DNA from 3 places in the Pseudomonas sp. GW456-12-1-14-TSB6 genome. Region 2 is predicted to be linked to each of the others. Evidence: predicted binding sites of a transcription regulator. Region 2 holds the regulator's gene; each other region holds the start of a gene.
The links. The regulator FliA, encoded in region 2, starts transcription of late flagellar genes. The targets are predictions, from matches to a motif close to CTAAAGTTTNNNNNNNNNNNGCCGNTAA.

Region 1: the regulator FliA is predicted to act here: its motif matches at 2,254-2,281, upstream of AC07Y2_RS23655 (methyl-accepting chemotaxis protein).
Region 3: the regulator FliA is predicted to act here: its motif matches at 2,676-2,703, upstream of AC07Y2_RS13100 (methyl-accepting chemotaxis protein).

The regions. Positions count from the first base shown of each region.
Region 1 is NZ_JBWKZE010000031.1:14,920-19,079, forward strand. It holds gene AC07Y2_RS23635 (methyl-accepting chemotaxis protein) at 1-339, opposite strand, end outside; partial or broken gene AC07Y2_RS23640 (cache domain-containing protein) at 361-1,431, opposite strand; gene AC07Y2_RS23645 (cell division protein ZapA) at 1,531-1,833, opposite strand; gene AC07Y2_RS23650 (hypothetical protein) at 1,830-2,060, opposite strand; gene AC07Y2_RS23655 (methyl-accepting chemotaxis protein) at 2,340-3,965, shown strand.
Region 2 is NZ_JBWKZE010000038.1:4,634-8,793, reverse strand. It holds gene AC07Y2_RS25600 (chemotaxis protein CheA) at 1-493, opposite strand, end outside; gene AC07Y2_RS25595 (protein phosphatase CheZ) at 533-1,321, opposite strand; gene AC07Y2_RS25590 (chemotaxis response regulator CheY) at 1,340-1,711, opposite strand; gene fliA (RNA polymerase sigma factor FliA) at 1,879-2,619, opposite strand; gene fleN (flagellar synthesis regulator FleN) at 2,616-3,446, opposite strand; gene flhF (flagellar biosynthesis GTPase FlhF) at 3,560-4,160, opposite strand, start outside.
Region 3 is NZ_JBWKZE010000011.1:182,869-187,028, reverse strand. It holds gene AC07Y2_RS13110 (YqaA family protein) at 1-8, opposite strand, end outside; gene AC07Y2_RS13105 (DUF411 domain-containing protein) at 8-454, opposite strand; gene AC07Y2_RS13100 (methyl-accepting chemotaxis protein) at 619-2,610, opposite strand; gene AC07Y2_RS13095 (hypothetical protein) at 2,993-3,526, shown strand; gene AC07Y2_RS13090 (GNAT family N-acetyltransferase) at 3,567-4,160, opposite strand, start outside.

The sequences.
Region 1 (4,160 bases), on a different contig from region 2:
CACCTGATCGATCGACGCCACCTGATGCGCCAACTCACCCACCGCGCCGGCCGCGACGCCAATTTCATCGGACATGCTTTCGATATGGCGAATCGAACCGCCGACCACTTCCCGCGCCTGCAGCGCTTCATCGCGGGCGGTTTGCGAGGCGAGCGCGGCGTTGCCGGCGTTCTGGGCGATCTCCTGCACGGTCAGGCCCATTTCGTGGACGGCAGTGGCGACCATGTCGGTCATTTCCTGCTGGCGACCGGAGCGTTCGGCGGTGTTATCCACAACCCTGGCCACCTGGCCGACCGCGACACGCAGGCGTTCACTGGTGGTCAGCACTTCGCCGATCATCCCGCGCTGGCTGTCGAGGAAACGGTTGAAGCCCCGCGCAAGGTCGCCCAGTTCATCGGCGCGGCTGGAATCTAACCGATGGGTCAAATCTCCACCACCGCTACCGATTGCTACCAGCGCCGCTGTTACCTGACGAATCGGTCGCACCAATCCCTGAGCCAGCCAGATCACCAGCGCCAGGCAAACCAGCGCCACCACCAGGCCGATGCCGCTGCTCATCCACATCGCCCGGCGGGCTTCGGCGTAGATCTGCGACTGCGGCACTTCGGCCACCAGGGTCCAGCCGAGGTCGCGCAGGGGCAGGCTGAAGGCGAGGAAATCTTCGCCGTCGCGCTGGAAACTGCTGTTGCTAGCCGCTTTATGGCCCATGACCGCTTGTGCTGCCGAGGTGCCGATCTGCTCGCTCAAGGTGCGCTTGCCGCTGAACTGCGCCTCGGGATGGACCTGGATCAAGCCGTCGGAACGCACGAGATAGACCTTGCCGCGCTCACCGAAGCTGAAGTTGTGGATCAGCTCCGACAGCTCTTTCATGCTCAGCCCGAGCCCCGCGACGCCGACCACTTTGCCGGCCTGCTCCACCTTCAAATCGATGAACAGCGCCAGCTCTCCGGTGGCCCCGTCGTTGTCGATGTTCAGGGTTCGCGGCTGATTGCTGTCGAGGAAAGAGTAAAACCACGCATCGGCCGGTTTGTCGCGACTCAGGGTGCGATCCAGGCCTTTTTCGGTGATGTAGTGATTGGATTCAGTACCGATGATCAGCGCAGTGAACGCCTTGTGTTCGGCGCGGATGCCTTCCAGATACTGCGCAAAGCCTGCCGTTTTGCCGGAGTCTTCACCGTTGGCCAGCCAGTCGCGGACCATGGTGTTACTGGCGATGTCTTTAGCAGCGGTGAGGGGTTGAACGAGGATTCGTTCGATGTCGTTGCGCGTCGCTTCGATGCTCGACGGCAGCGCCTGTTCGACCAGATAGCTCTGGGCGAGGCGGTTGACCACCAGGGTATAAATGCCAACCACGATCAGAATGCTGACCAGCAGGGCGGTGCCCATACCGAGGATCAGTTGCCATTGAATACTGCGACGCCAGAACTGCATGGAGCACCCCCAAAGAATAAGAGGCTGAAACACTGCAACAGCCGTGCCTATTGTATACAGCGCAATCGACAATCTTATTCTTTGGTTGTGCGCAACCCATCAACCCTGATTGATGGTCTTGGCGATGGTCTCGACCGTGGCGCTGACTTGCTCTTGGTAACGCTCGAGTTCCTGCTGGTGCTGCTTCTTCATTTCAATCTGCTGCGAGCACAGATTCATCGCCGCCAGCACCAGCAGGCGGTCGCCGATCAGGGTCGGGTATTTCTTCTTGGTGTCGGCCAGTGCGGCCTTGAGCATCAACGCAGCGTCCAGCAGGGTCTGTTCTTCCCCGGCCGGTGCCTTGATCGAATAGTCCTCCCCCATGATGGAGATGACTTTTACCCCTGCTGTGCCGTGGTTCATGCGCTGACAGGACCTGCGTTGACGCGATCAACCAGGGCCTGGATGCGCGCGGCGGTGGCGCCGTGCTTTTCTTCCTGTTCCATCAGGCTCAGTTGCAGGCTTTCGTTTTCATCCTTGGCCTGGGCCAGTTCCGTGGACAGGGTCTGGTTGGTTTCCGACAGGGTCTGGTTCTGTTGCACCAGGTCGCTGACGAGCTGTTCCAATTGGCTGAGGGATGCTTCCAACATTTTGATCTTCCAGGGCTTTTTCAAAGGGCGCGTACGATAAAGAAAAGTCATCGTTGACGCCAGGGTTAAACCGGCGCAAGGCCTTGATTTTCCTGGCGGCCGACCGTTCTTGCGAGTGTTAGAGACTGTGATCTGCCGATCTGGTTCCTGCACTTCGTCGCCCGACGCCCCGTGCGACAAATACGCACACCGCCTCAAGACTTTAGTCGTATGACCGATAAGTCACCCAACAGCAGTCTCAGCCCGCACGGATGCGGCCCTTCCCTGGTATCCGCCTCCATGTCCCTTCGCAATATGAACATCGCCCCCCGGGCGTTCACCGGTTTCGCCCTGATCGGCGGCCTGATGCTGATTCTCGGCGTGTTCGCCCTGAATCAGATGAGCAAGATCCGCGCAGCAGGCGAAGACATCGCCACCGCCAGCGTGCCTTCGATCAAGGCCCTCGACGAATTCACCCAGTTGACCCTGCGCCTGCGCGTGCTGTCGTATCGGTTGCTGATCAACCGAGAGCCAGACGTCCAGCAAAAAACCATCGAACTGTTCGATTTGCGCAACCGGCAGATCGCCGACGCGCAACGCGCCTACGAGCCGCTGATCGATGGCCCGCAAGAACGCGCCGCTTACGATCAGTACGTGCAGTTGCTGGCGCAGTACCGTCAACTCGAAGACCGGATGAAGACTCTGTCGCGCAACAATCAGGTCGACGAATTGCGGCAGATGCTCAACACCGATTTGCTCGCCAACTCCGAAGCGGTGAATACCGCCCTCGCACGTTTGCTGGAGATCAACACCCAACAGATCGCCGAGACCAATCAGGGCGCCACTGATCAGTATTCGATGTCGTTCAATCTGGTGGTGACCCTGCTGGTGATCGCCACCGGCCTGACCTTGCTGTTCGCCTGGTTGCTGACCAGCAGCATCACCAAGCCAATCGCCAAGGCACTGGATGCAGCGGAAACCATCGCCGAGGGCAACCTGACCCAGCCGATCCACGTGGATGGTACCGACGAAGCCGGACGCCTGCTGGCGGCCATGGCCAAGATGCAGTCGAAGCTGCGCGACACCCTACAGCGGATTTCCGGCTCGGCCACCCAACTGGCCTCCGCCGCCGAAGAGCTGAACAGCGTCACCGACGAAAGCGCCCGTGGGCTGACCCAGCAGAACAACGAAATCGAACAGGCTGCCACCGCGGTCAACGAGATGACCAGCGCCGTGGAAGAAGTCGCGCGCAACGCGGTCAGCACCTCGGAAGCCTCGAAGAACGCCACCACCTCCGCCGGAGACGGCCGCGACCTGGTGCAGGAAACCGTCAGCGCCATCGAACGCATGAGCGCCGACGTGCAGAGCACTGCGACCCTGATCGGCGATCTGGCCAACGAATCCCGCGACATCGGCAAGGTGCTGGACGTGATCCGTGGCCTGGCTGACCAGACCAACCTGCTCGCGCTCAACGCCGCCATCGAAGCCGCCCGTGCCGGTGAAGCCGGTCGTGGTTTTGCCGTGGTGGCTGACGAAGTCCGTGCACTGGCGCACCGCACTCAGCAATCGACCAGCGAAATCGAGCGCATGATCGGCAGCATCCAGAGCGGCACCGAACACGCCGTGGATTCGATGCGCAACAGCACCGAGCGTGCAGAGTCGACCCTGAACATCGCCCGTGGCGCCGGTCTGTCGCTGGACACCATCAACACGGCCATCGTCGAAATCAACGAGCGCAACCTGGTGATCGCCAGCGCCGCTGAAGAGCAGGCGCAAGTGGCGCGGGAAGTGGATCGCAATCTGGTGAACATCCGCGATCTGTCGGTGCAATCGGCGACCGGAGCGAATCAGACCAGTGCGGCGAGTAACGAGCTGTCGCGCCTGGCGCTGGATCTGAACAATATGGTTGGGCGGTTTAGCCTCTGAGATAGAAGCCCCCTTTTGATCATTCTCACATCGAGAGGTTGATCGTTCCCACGCTCCGCGTGGGAATGCAGCCCGGGACGCTCCGCGTCCCAAAAGCGGACGCAGAGCGTCCATTGAGGCATTCCCACGCGGAGCGTGGGAACGATCGCCTCCTCTGGTGCAAAAGCTTTTTGACAGCATCACATTTCAACAGGT
Region 2 (4,160 bases):
GCAACTGTTCAAATTCGTTATCGGTGATGTCACCCGAATCACCTTCGACGACCAGTTCTTCGATCATCTCGGCAACCGGCGAAGCCGGGGCTTCATCCGCCGATTGCGGTTCGGCCAGACGCGCCAGGGCGGCTAGCAGTTCCGGGGTGGCGGCGGTGATCGGGCTGCGATCGCGGACTTCGCTGAACATGCTGTTCACCGCGTCCAGCGCTTCGAGCACCACGTCCATCAGTTCTGCATCGACGCGCCGTTCACCCTTGCGAAGGATGTCGAACACGTTTTCGGCGATGTGACAGCACTCCACCAGCTCGTTGAGCTGAAGGAAGCCGGCGCCCCCTTTTACAGTGTGGAAACCGCGAAAAATTGCGTTGAGCAGATCTGCGTCATCCGGGCGGCTTTCCAGCTCGACCAGTTGTTCGGACAGTTGCTCAAGAATCTCGCCGGCCTCAACCAGGAAATCCTGAAGGATCTCTTCATCGGCGCCGAAGCTCATTAATGGGGTGCTCCTACAGGTCTAAAAACCCAAAAAAACTCAAAATCCAAGGCTGGATAGCAAATCGTCCACATCGTCCTGACCGGACACAACGTCTTCTCGTTTATCGGCATGAATCTGCGGACCTTCACCCTGCGAGAGATGTTTTTGTGGATCTTTTTCAGCAAGCATCGCCGCACGGTCATGTTCGATGCCCGCAAAGCGGTCCACCTGGCTGGCCATGAGCACGAGCTTGAGCAGGTTGCTTTCGACTTCGGTGACCAATTGGGTCACGCGCTTGATCACCTGGCCGGTGAGGTCCTGGTAATCCTGGGCGAGCAGAATGTCATTCAGATTGCTCGACACCGCGCGGTTGTCCGCGCTGCTGCGTGCCAGAAAACCGTCGACCCGGCGCGCCAGTTCGCGGAACTCTTCAGCCCCGACCTCACGACGCATGAAACGGCCCCAATCGGCGCTCAAGGCCTGGGCTTCGTCAGCCAGGCCATTGACCACAGGGGTCGCGCTTTCCACCAGATCCATGGTGCGGTTGGCGGCAGCTTCGGTCAGTTTGACCACGTAGCCCAGGCGCTCGGTAGCGTCGGTAATTTGCGACACTTCCTCAGCCTGCGGCATGTGCGGATCGATCTGGAAATTGACGATCGCACTGTGCAGTTCACGCGTGAGCTTGCCCACTTCCTGGTACAGGCCACGGTCACGGGTCTGATTGAGCTCATGGATCAGTTGCACCGCGTCGCCGAACTTGCCTTTTTCAAGGCTTTCGACCAGTTCGACCGCGTGTTTTTTCAGGGTCGACTCAAAATCGCCCTGTGAAGATTCGTTATGCTCCATAGCTCCCCCGCGCGTTCATCAGCCGATGCGTTCGAAAATCTTCTCGATTTTTTCTTTCAACGCCTGGGCCGTGAAAGGTTTGACCACATAGCCGTTCACGCCGGCCTGGGCCGCTTCGATGATCTGCTCGCGCTTGGCTTCAGCGGTCACCATCAGCACCGGCAGGTGCTTGAGCTTTTCATCGGCACGCACGTGGCGCAGCAGGTCGATACCGGTCATGCCGGGCATGTTCCAGTCGGTCACCAGAAAGTCGATGCTGCCGCTGTTGAGCACCGGAATGGCAGTGGTGCCATCGTCGGCTTCAACGGTGTTGGTGAACCCCAGATCACGCAACAGGTTCTTGATGATCCGCCGCATCGTTGAGAAGTCATCAACGATGAGGATTTTCATGTCTTTGTTCAATTCGACCTCCAAGCAGTCTTAAACGCGCCCAGCACCTGGACGCGCCATTTCAATCAATCCGGCAAAACACTCGATGACTGTCTGGAGCACAACAGATCGAGACCGGTGCCGTTCACCACCGCACCAGCCTCGTTCGCAGTGTCCCCACACTGCCTTCAGCGCGCTCGCCACTCCCCCAAACGCCCCCGCAAGCGGGCCGCGCACTGGCTGTGTAACTGGCTGACCCGCGATTCACTGACGCCAAGGACTTCACCGATCTCCTTGAGGTTCAGCTCTTCGTCGTAGTACAGCGCCAACACCAGTCGCTCACGCTCCGGCAAATTGGCAATCGCGTCCGCCAGCGCGGCCTGGAAACGTTCGTCTTCCAGATCGCGCGACGGCTCCAGATGAGCACTGGCGCCATCCTCGTGCAGCCCTTCGTGTTCGCCGTCCTGCAACAGGTCGTCGAAACTGAACAGCCGGCTGCCCAGGGTGTCGTTCAAAATCCCGTAGTAATCGTCGAGACTCAATTGGAGTTCGGCCGCAACTTCGTGATCTTTAGCGTCACGGCCGGTTTTAGCTTCAATCGAGCGAATCGCGTCGCTGACCATACGGGTGTTGCGGTGAACCGAGCGTGGCGCCCAGTCCCCTTTTCGGACTTCATCGAGCATCGCACCACGGATCCGGATGCCCGCGTACGTTTCAAAACTGGCGCCCTTGCTGGCGTCGTATTTGGTCGAGACTTCGAGCAGGCCGATCATCCCGGCCTGGATCAGGTCTTCGACCTGCACACTGGCCGGCAATCGCGCCAGCAAGTGGTAGGCGATGCGTTTGACCAGTGGCGCGTAACGCTCGATCAGCTCGTACTGCGCGTCACGCGCCGACTTTTTGTAAAGGTTCATACCGCTGGCGGTCATAGCACAGGTCCTGCCGTTTGCTGCACGAGGCGCTCGACGAAAAATTCGAGGTGGCCGCGCGGGTTGGCGGGCAGCGGCCAGGTGTCGACCTTCTGTGCGATCGCCTTGAACGCCAGCGCGCACTTGGAACGCGGAAAGGCTTCATAGACCGCACGCTGCTTCTGCACCGCCTTGCGCACGCTTTCGTCGTAGGGCACTGCGCCGACGTATTGTAGGGCGACGTCCAGGAAGCGATCCGTGACCTTGGTCAACTTGGCGAACAGATTGCGACCTTCCTGCGGGCTCTGGGCCATGTTGGCCAGGACGCGGAAGCGGTTCATGCCGTAGTCGCGGTTCAGCAGTTTGATCAGCGCGTAGGCGTCGGTGATCGAGGTCGGCTCGTCGCAGACCACCAGCAACACTTCCTGGGCTGCGCGCACGAAACTGACTACCGAGTCACCAATACCCGCAGCGGTGTCGATCACCAGTACGTCGAGGTTGTCGCCGATGTCGCTGAACGCCTGAATCAGGCCGGCATGCTGGGCCGGGCTCAGGTGAACCATGCTCTGGGTGCCGGAAGCGGCCGGCACGATGCGGATCCCGCCGGGGCCCTGCAACAGCACGTCGCGCAGCTCGCAGCGGCCTTCGATCACGTCGGCCAGGGTGCGTTTGGGGGTCAGGCCCAGCAGAACGTCGACGTTCGCCAGCCCCAGGTCGGCGTCCAGCAGCATGACCCGACGGCCAAGCTCTGCCAGCGCCAGGGACAAGTTCACTGACACATTAGTCTTGCCGACGCCACCTTTGCCGCCGGTCACCGCGATCACCTGTACGGGATGCATGCTGCCCATGTTATTTCTTTACCTTGTCTTGCATAGACGGAGGCCACATTACTGGCTGCGCGTTCACAACCGGAACAATGCATGGCAGACCATCGATGTAGGTACAAAAACGGTTCATTACCTCAGCCAACCTGCTTGGTCGGACTGTGGTAGATATCAGCGAACATGTCAGCCATGGCTTCTTCGCTGGGTTCTTCCTGCATTTGCACACTGACGGCGCGGCTGACCAGTTGATGACGGCGCGGCAGATGCAGATCATCCGGAATACGCGGCCCATCGGTCAGGTAGGCGACCGGCAGTTCGTGACTGATCGCCAGGCTCAGCACTTCGCCAAGGCTGGCCGTCTCATCCAGTTTAGTCAGGATGCAGCCGGCGAGCCCGCAACGCTTGTAACTGTGATACGCGGCGGTTAGAACCTGTTTCTGGCTGGTGGTTGCCAGCACCAGATAATTTTTCGACCGAATGCCACGACCGGCCAGACTTTCCAGCTGCATGCGCAGCGCCGGATCGCTGGCTTGCAGGCCGGCGGTATCGATCAGCACCACGCGTTTGCGCAGCAGTGGATCCAGCGCCTGCACCAGGGACTGGCCCGGATCGACGTGGGTCACCGACACATTGAGGATGCGACCCAGAGTCTTGAGCTGCTCCTGCGCGCCGATACGGAAACTGTCCATGCTCACCAGCGCGATGTTCTGCGCGCCGTACTTGAGCACGTAACGGGCG
Region 3 (4,160 bases), on a different contig from region 2:
GCCGTCATCAATGGGCCGGGTAATCCGCCACCACCACATCGGCGCCGTCTTTCTTCAGGCCGATCACTTGATAGGCATCGCTCATGCCGTCCATTTCCATGCCCGGCGAGCCCATCGGCATGCCCGGTGCGGCAACGCCCAGCAGGTCGTCACGCTTGCTCAGGGCCAGCACCTGTTCCGCCGGTACATGACCCTCGACGAATTTGCCGTTGATGATGGCGGTGTGACAGGACGCCAGACGTGGCGGTACGCCGTGTTGCTGCTTGAAGCTGCTCATGTCGCTTTCGACGTGGTCTTCGACCTTGAAGCCATTGGCTTCCAGATGGCTGATCCACTTTTTGCAGCAGCCACAGTTGGCGTCGCGGTGGACTTCGATCGGGATAAGGTCGGCGGCTTGCGCCAGGGAGGAGATGAACAGGGCGCTCAGGGCGGCCAGACGCAGATGGTTTCGCATGGAGGGCTCTCGGCTCAGAGGAGGAACGGTCAAAAAAGGAAGGCATTTTGACCGGTTTTTCCTGCCAGGCATCAACGGAGTGTTTCCAAGTGATACAAGGCAGGCCTGCCAACATGATCGTAGATCAAAGCTGACAGGCCACTGAGCGCAAGATGACAAAACGGTCAGCGAACCTTGAAGCGCCCCATGATCGCACTGACCCGGCTGTTGGCTTCCAGCAACTGGCGGGTGTTGAGTTCGCTGGCCTGACCGCTTTCCACCAGCTCATCAACCATGTGGCGGATCTGCACCATGCTGCGGTTGATCTCTTCGGTGACCGCGCTTTGCTGTTCGGCGGCGGTGGCGATCTGGGTGCTGAGGCTGTTGATGTGGCTGACGGAGCCGGCCATCTCGTCGAGGCCACTGTTGACTCGCGCCGTGGCATCGGCGGCCGACTGGCAGCTGGCCTGGGTGTTTTCCATGGCGCTGACCGACGAGCTCACGCCCTGGGTCAGACGGGTCAACATTTCGTTGATTTCGGAGGTGCTGGCCTGGGTGCGGGCGGCGAGGGCTCGTACTTCGTCCGCTACCACGGCAAAACCGCGACCCTGTTCACCGGCGCGGGCCGCTTCAATCGCAGCGTTGAGCGCCAGCAGGTTGGTCTGGCCGGCAATGGCGCCGATCACGCCGAGGATTTCAGTGATGCGCTGGGCGTCCTGCTGCATGCTTTCGACCTTGTGGGTGGCGCTGGCCACTTCGTCGATCAACGCCACCACGCTGCTTGACGCTTCGCCAACCACCACGCGCGAGCGATCGGCGTTTTCATTGGCGCGTTGGGTGAACGCGGCGGTTTCGGCAGCATTTTGCGCGACGCTTTCGGCGGTCGAACTCATTTCGTTGATCGCGGTAACCGTCTGATCGGTTTCCGAAGCGTGGCGCAGCAGAATCTGGCTGGTGTGCGCCGAGGTGCGTTGCAGGTTGTCGAGGCTCGAGGCCATGGCGCCGGTGGCCTGGGTGACTTCGCCGATCATGTTCTGCAGGTAGGCGATGAAGGTATTGACCGAGTGCCCGATGGCACCGAGTTCATCTTCAGCGCGGATGGTGATGCGCCGGGTCAGGTCGGCATCGCCGCTGGACAGCGAATCGATGTTGGCTTTCAGCGCTTTCATGCGCGAAACCAGTTGGCGAATCGCGTAGACCTGCAGCAGCACCAGCAGGATCACCAACGGTATCTGCAACAGGCTCAGGCTGCTGAGCACGTCATCACGCTGGGCGGTGAGCATTTTGGTCGGCAGCGCGGTGGCGAGAAACCATGGGGTGCCTTCGATCGGACGCATGAAGAACGTGCTGGCTTCACCGTTGTTGTCGAATTCGACGCGCTGCGCTTGCTCGCGGTTTTGCAGCCCGGCCTTGACCTGGCTGGCGAAGGTCGAGCCACCGGCCAGTTCGCTGATGTTCTTCAGCACGATCGGGCCACTGATGCGCGAGCTGTTGCTGATGATCTTGCCGTCGGCCTCGACGATCAGCATTTCGGCGTTGAGGTCTTTTTCCTTGCGCGCCACCAGATCGTTGAAGAAGCCCAATGTCACGTCGATGGTCGAGACGCCCCAGGCGCTGCCGTTTTTCTGGATGGCCATGGCGCAGTTGGTGCGCGGTTCGGCGCTGGCGTCATCTTTATAGGCAGCAGCCCACGCGCATTGGCCGCGCGGGGTCTGCATGCCGCCCTTGTACCAGCTCTGGTCGTAATAGTTGGGCGCCGCGTCGCTGTTCCAGAAGGTGTTTACCGCCAGTTTGCCGGAGGCATCACGGTGCCAGAACGTACTGAACTTGTTGCGTCCGGCCTCACGCTGGCCGGGCAACGGCCAGATGCCGCCGCCGAATACTTTGAGCTCGCCGTATTGATCCACCAGCCCCGGCAACACGGTGTCGATGGCTGCGCTGTCGAGCAGCGGGATGGTCTGGGTGATGCTGCGCTGTTGCGCCTGGACCTTGTTCAGTTCGCCCTGGATCTGCTCGGCCACTTCAGCAATGCGATTGAGCACCACCTGTTCTTCGGTATGGCGCAGCTTGGGCGCGACCAGCTGGCTGATGCCAACCACGGTCAGCACCGACAACAACAGAATGAACAGAACCAGAAACAGCGTGTAGCGAGCCTGAATGGTGCGGAATGCGGGCATGGAAACCGGTCCTTGAGCAGGGATTCTTATTGTGGGGAGGGGAAAAACAGCGCGGGTTTCCTAACGTATCGTCGCGACGTCGGGAAGCTTTAGGTACTTGCGTCCTAAAAGATGCAATCCCGACCGATGGAACGTATCCGGCCTGATACACGAGAACTGACTGTCCCGAACATTAGAGCGATAAACCCACTTTCATCACATTGTCATGAACGCTCTGGTCCCGTATTTCCGGGGCTGTTGTCGGTTTGTATCGTGAATGTACGAAAATTGTAAAAAAGTGCAGAAAGGAGTTGGTGCCATTAGTTTGCCGGCCGATACTCCGGGCAACTCAAAAGTCGTCCAACAAGGAATTTTTCATGTTTTCCTCGCAAGGAGCCTGCTCATGACTATCGGCTATACCGGTGCCTGGCAACCCAAGGCGGGTTTGCTGGTTCGAGACACAGGAAGCTCGAGCAAACCGGTTTCCCAAAGCGTGAAGGTCAAGCAGATGCTGGCTATGGTCGGCAACGATCCCAACGCAATCAGCATCGCCGAGATGGACAAGCAGGGGCTGCACAAGAACATCAAGGGTTTCGATCCCACCAATGTTTCGGCCAAACAATTGGGCAGCCTCAGTGCAATGCTGCGCAGCCGTGGCCTGATTTCCGAAGTCACGTCCATTACTCTGCTCAACGCCGGCGACAAGTTTGATCGCTTCGGCATTCAGAAGGATCCGGACGCCAAGTTCAATGCGCTGGAGTACTTCGCAACGCAACTGGATACCATCCAGAACAACAATCTCAAGGGCAACAAGTACGCCAATACGTTGATCCCCGAGTACAAGAAAGCCATTTATGTGCTGCAGAACCTGCAGACTTATGGTCAGGGTGGGGAGCGCAAGCCTCCTACCGACAAGGGTGTCAGCGCCAAGGCGTGATCACGCAGGCCCGCCCGGTTAACGGAGCGGGCCTCGTCGTTCATGGCACATTGAGTTCCCGACGCCGCATGTCTGCCTGCAGACGTTGCATCCGCGGACAGTGCAAGGTCAGCGTTCCTGGCTGGAACCCGCGATGAAACAGTGCCAGCCATCCCGAGCCTTTTTCATCGGGCGCCAGCCCGGTGAAGGTGAAGTCCATGGTCGACAACTGGCGCCAGGCACTGTCGAAACCCTGCGCGAGTCTGAGCCTGATCGAAATCAGCCAATGGTCCGGCAACTGCTGCAGTTGCTTGAGCAATCCGTCGTCAAGCGATTCCAATAAGCCGTCATAGCGCCCCCAGCGCTGATCCAGTTGTATGGGGTCGCCGACCCAGGGTGATGGGTTGTCCCGTGTCCCGAACTTGTCGACCATCTGCTGCATGAACTCGCGACAGCCATCCGGCCATGCGAGGCTTGGCAACGGTCGCTGGTATCCGTCGATCTGGAGATAGCCGAGCACCAACGACTCCGGCACCGGTTCGCCAAAGGGCGAAGGGGCATGATCGGGTAGCAGCCCGGTGTTGTGAAACCCCAGACGGGCGGCCATCCGTTGCGTGTAGGGATGATGGGTCATCTGCTTGATCGTCACGCCGTG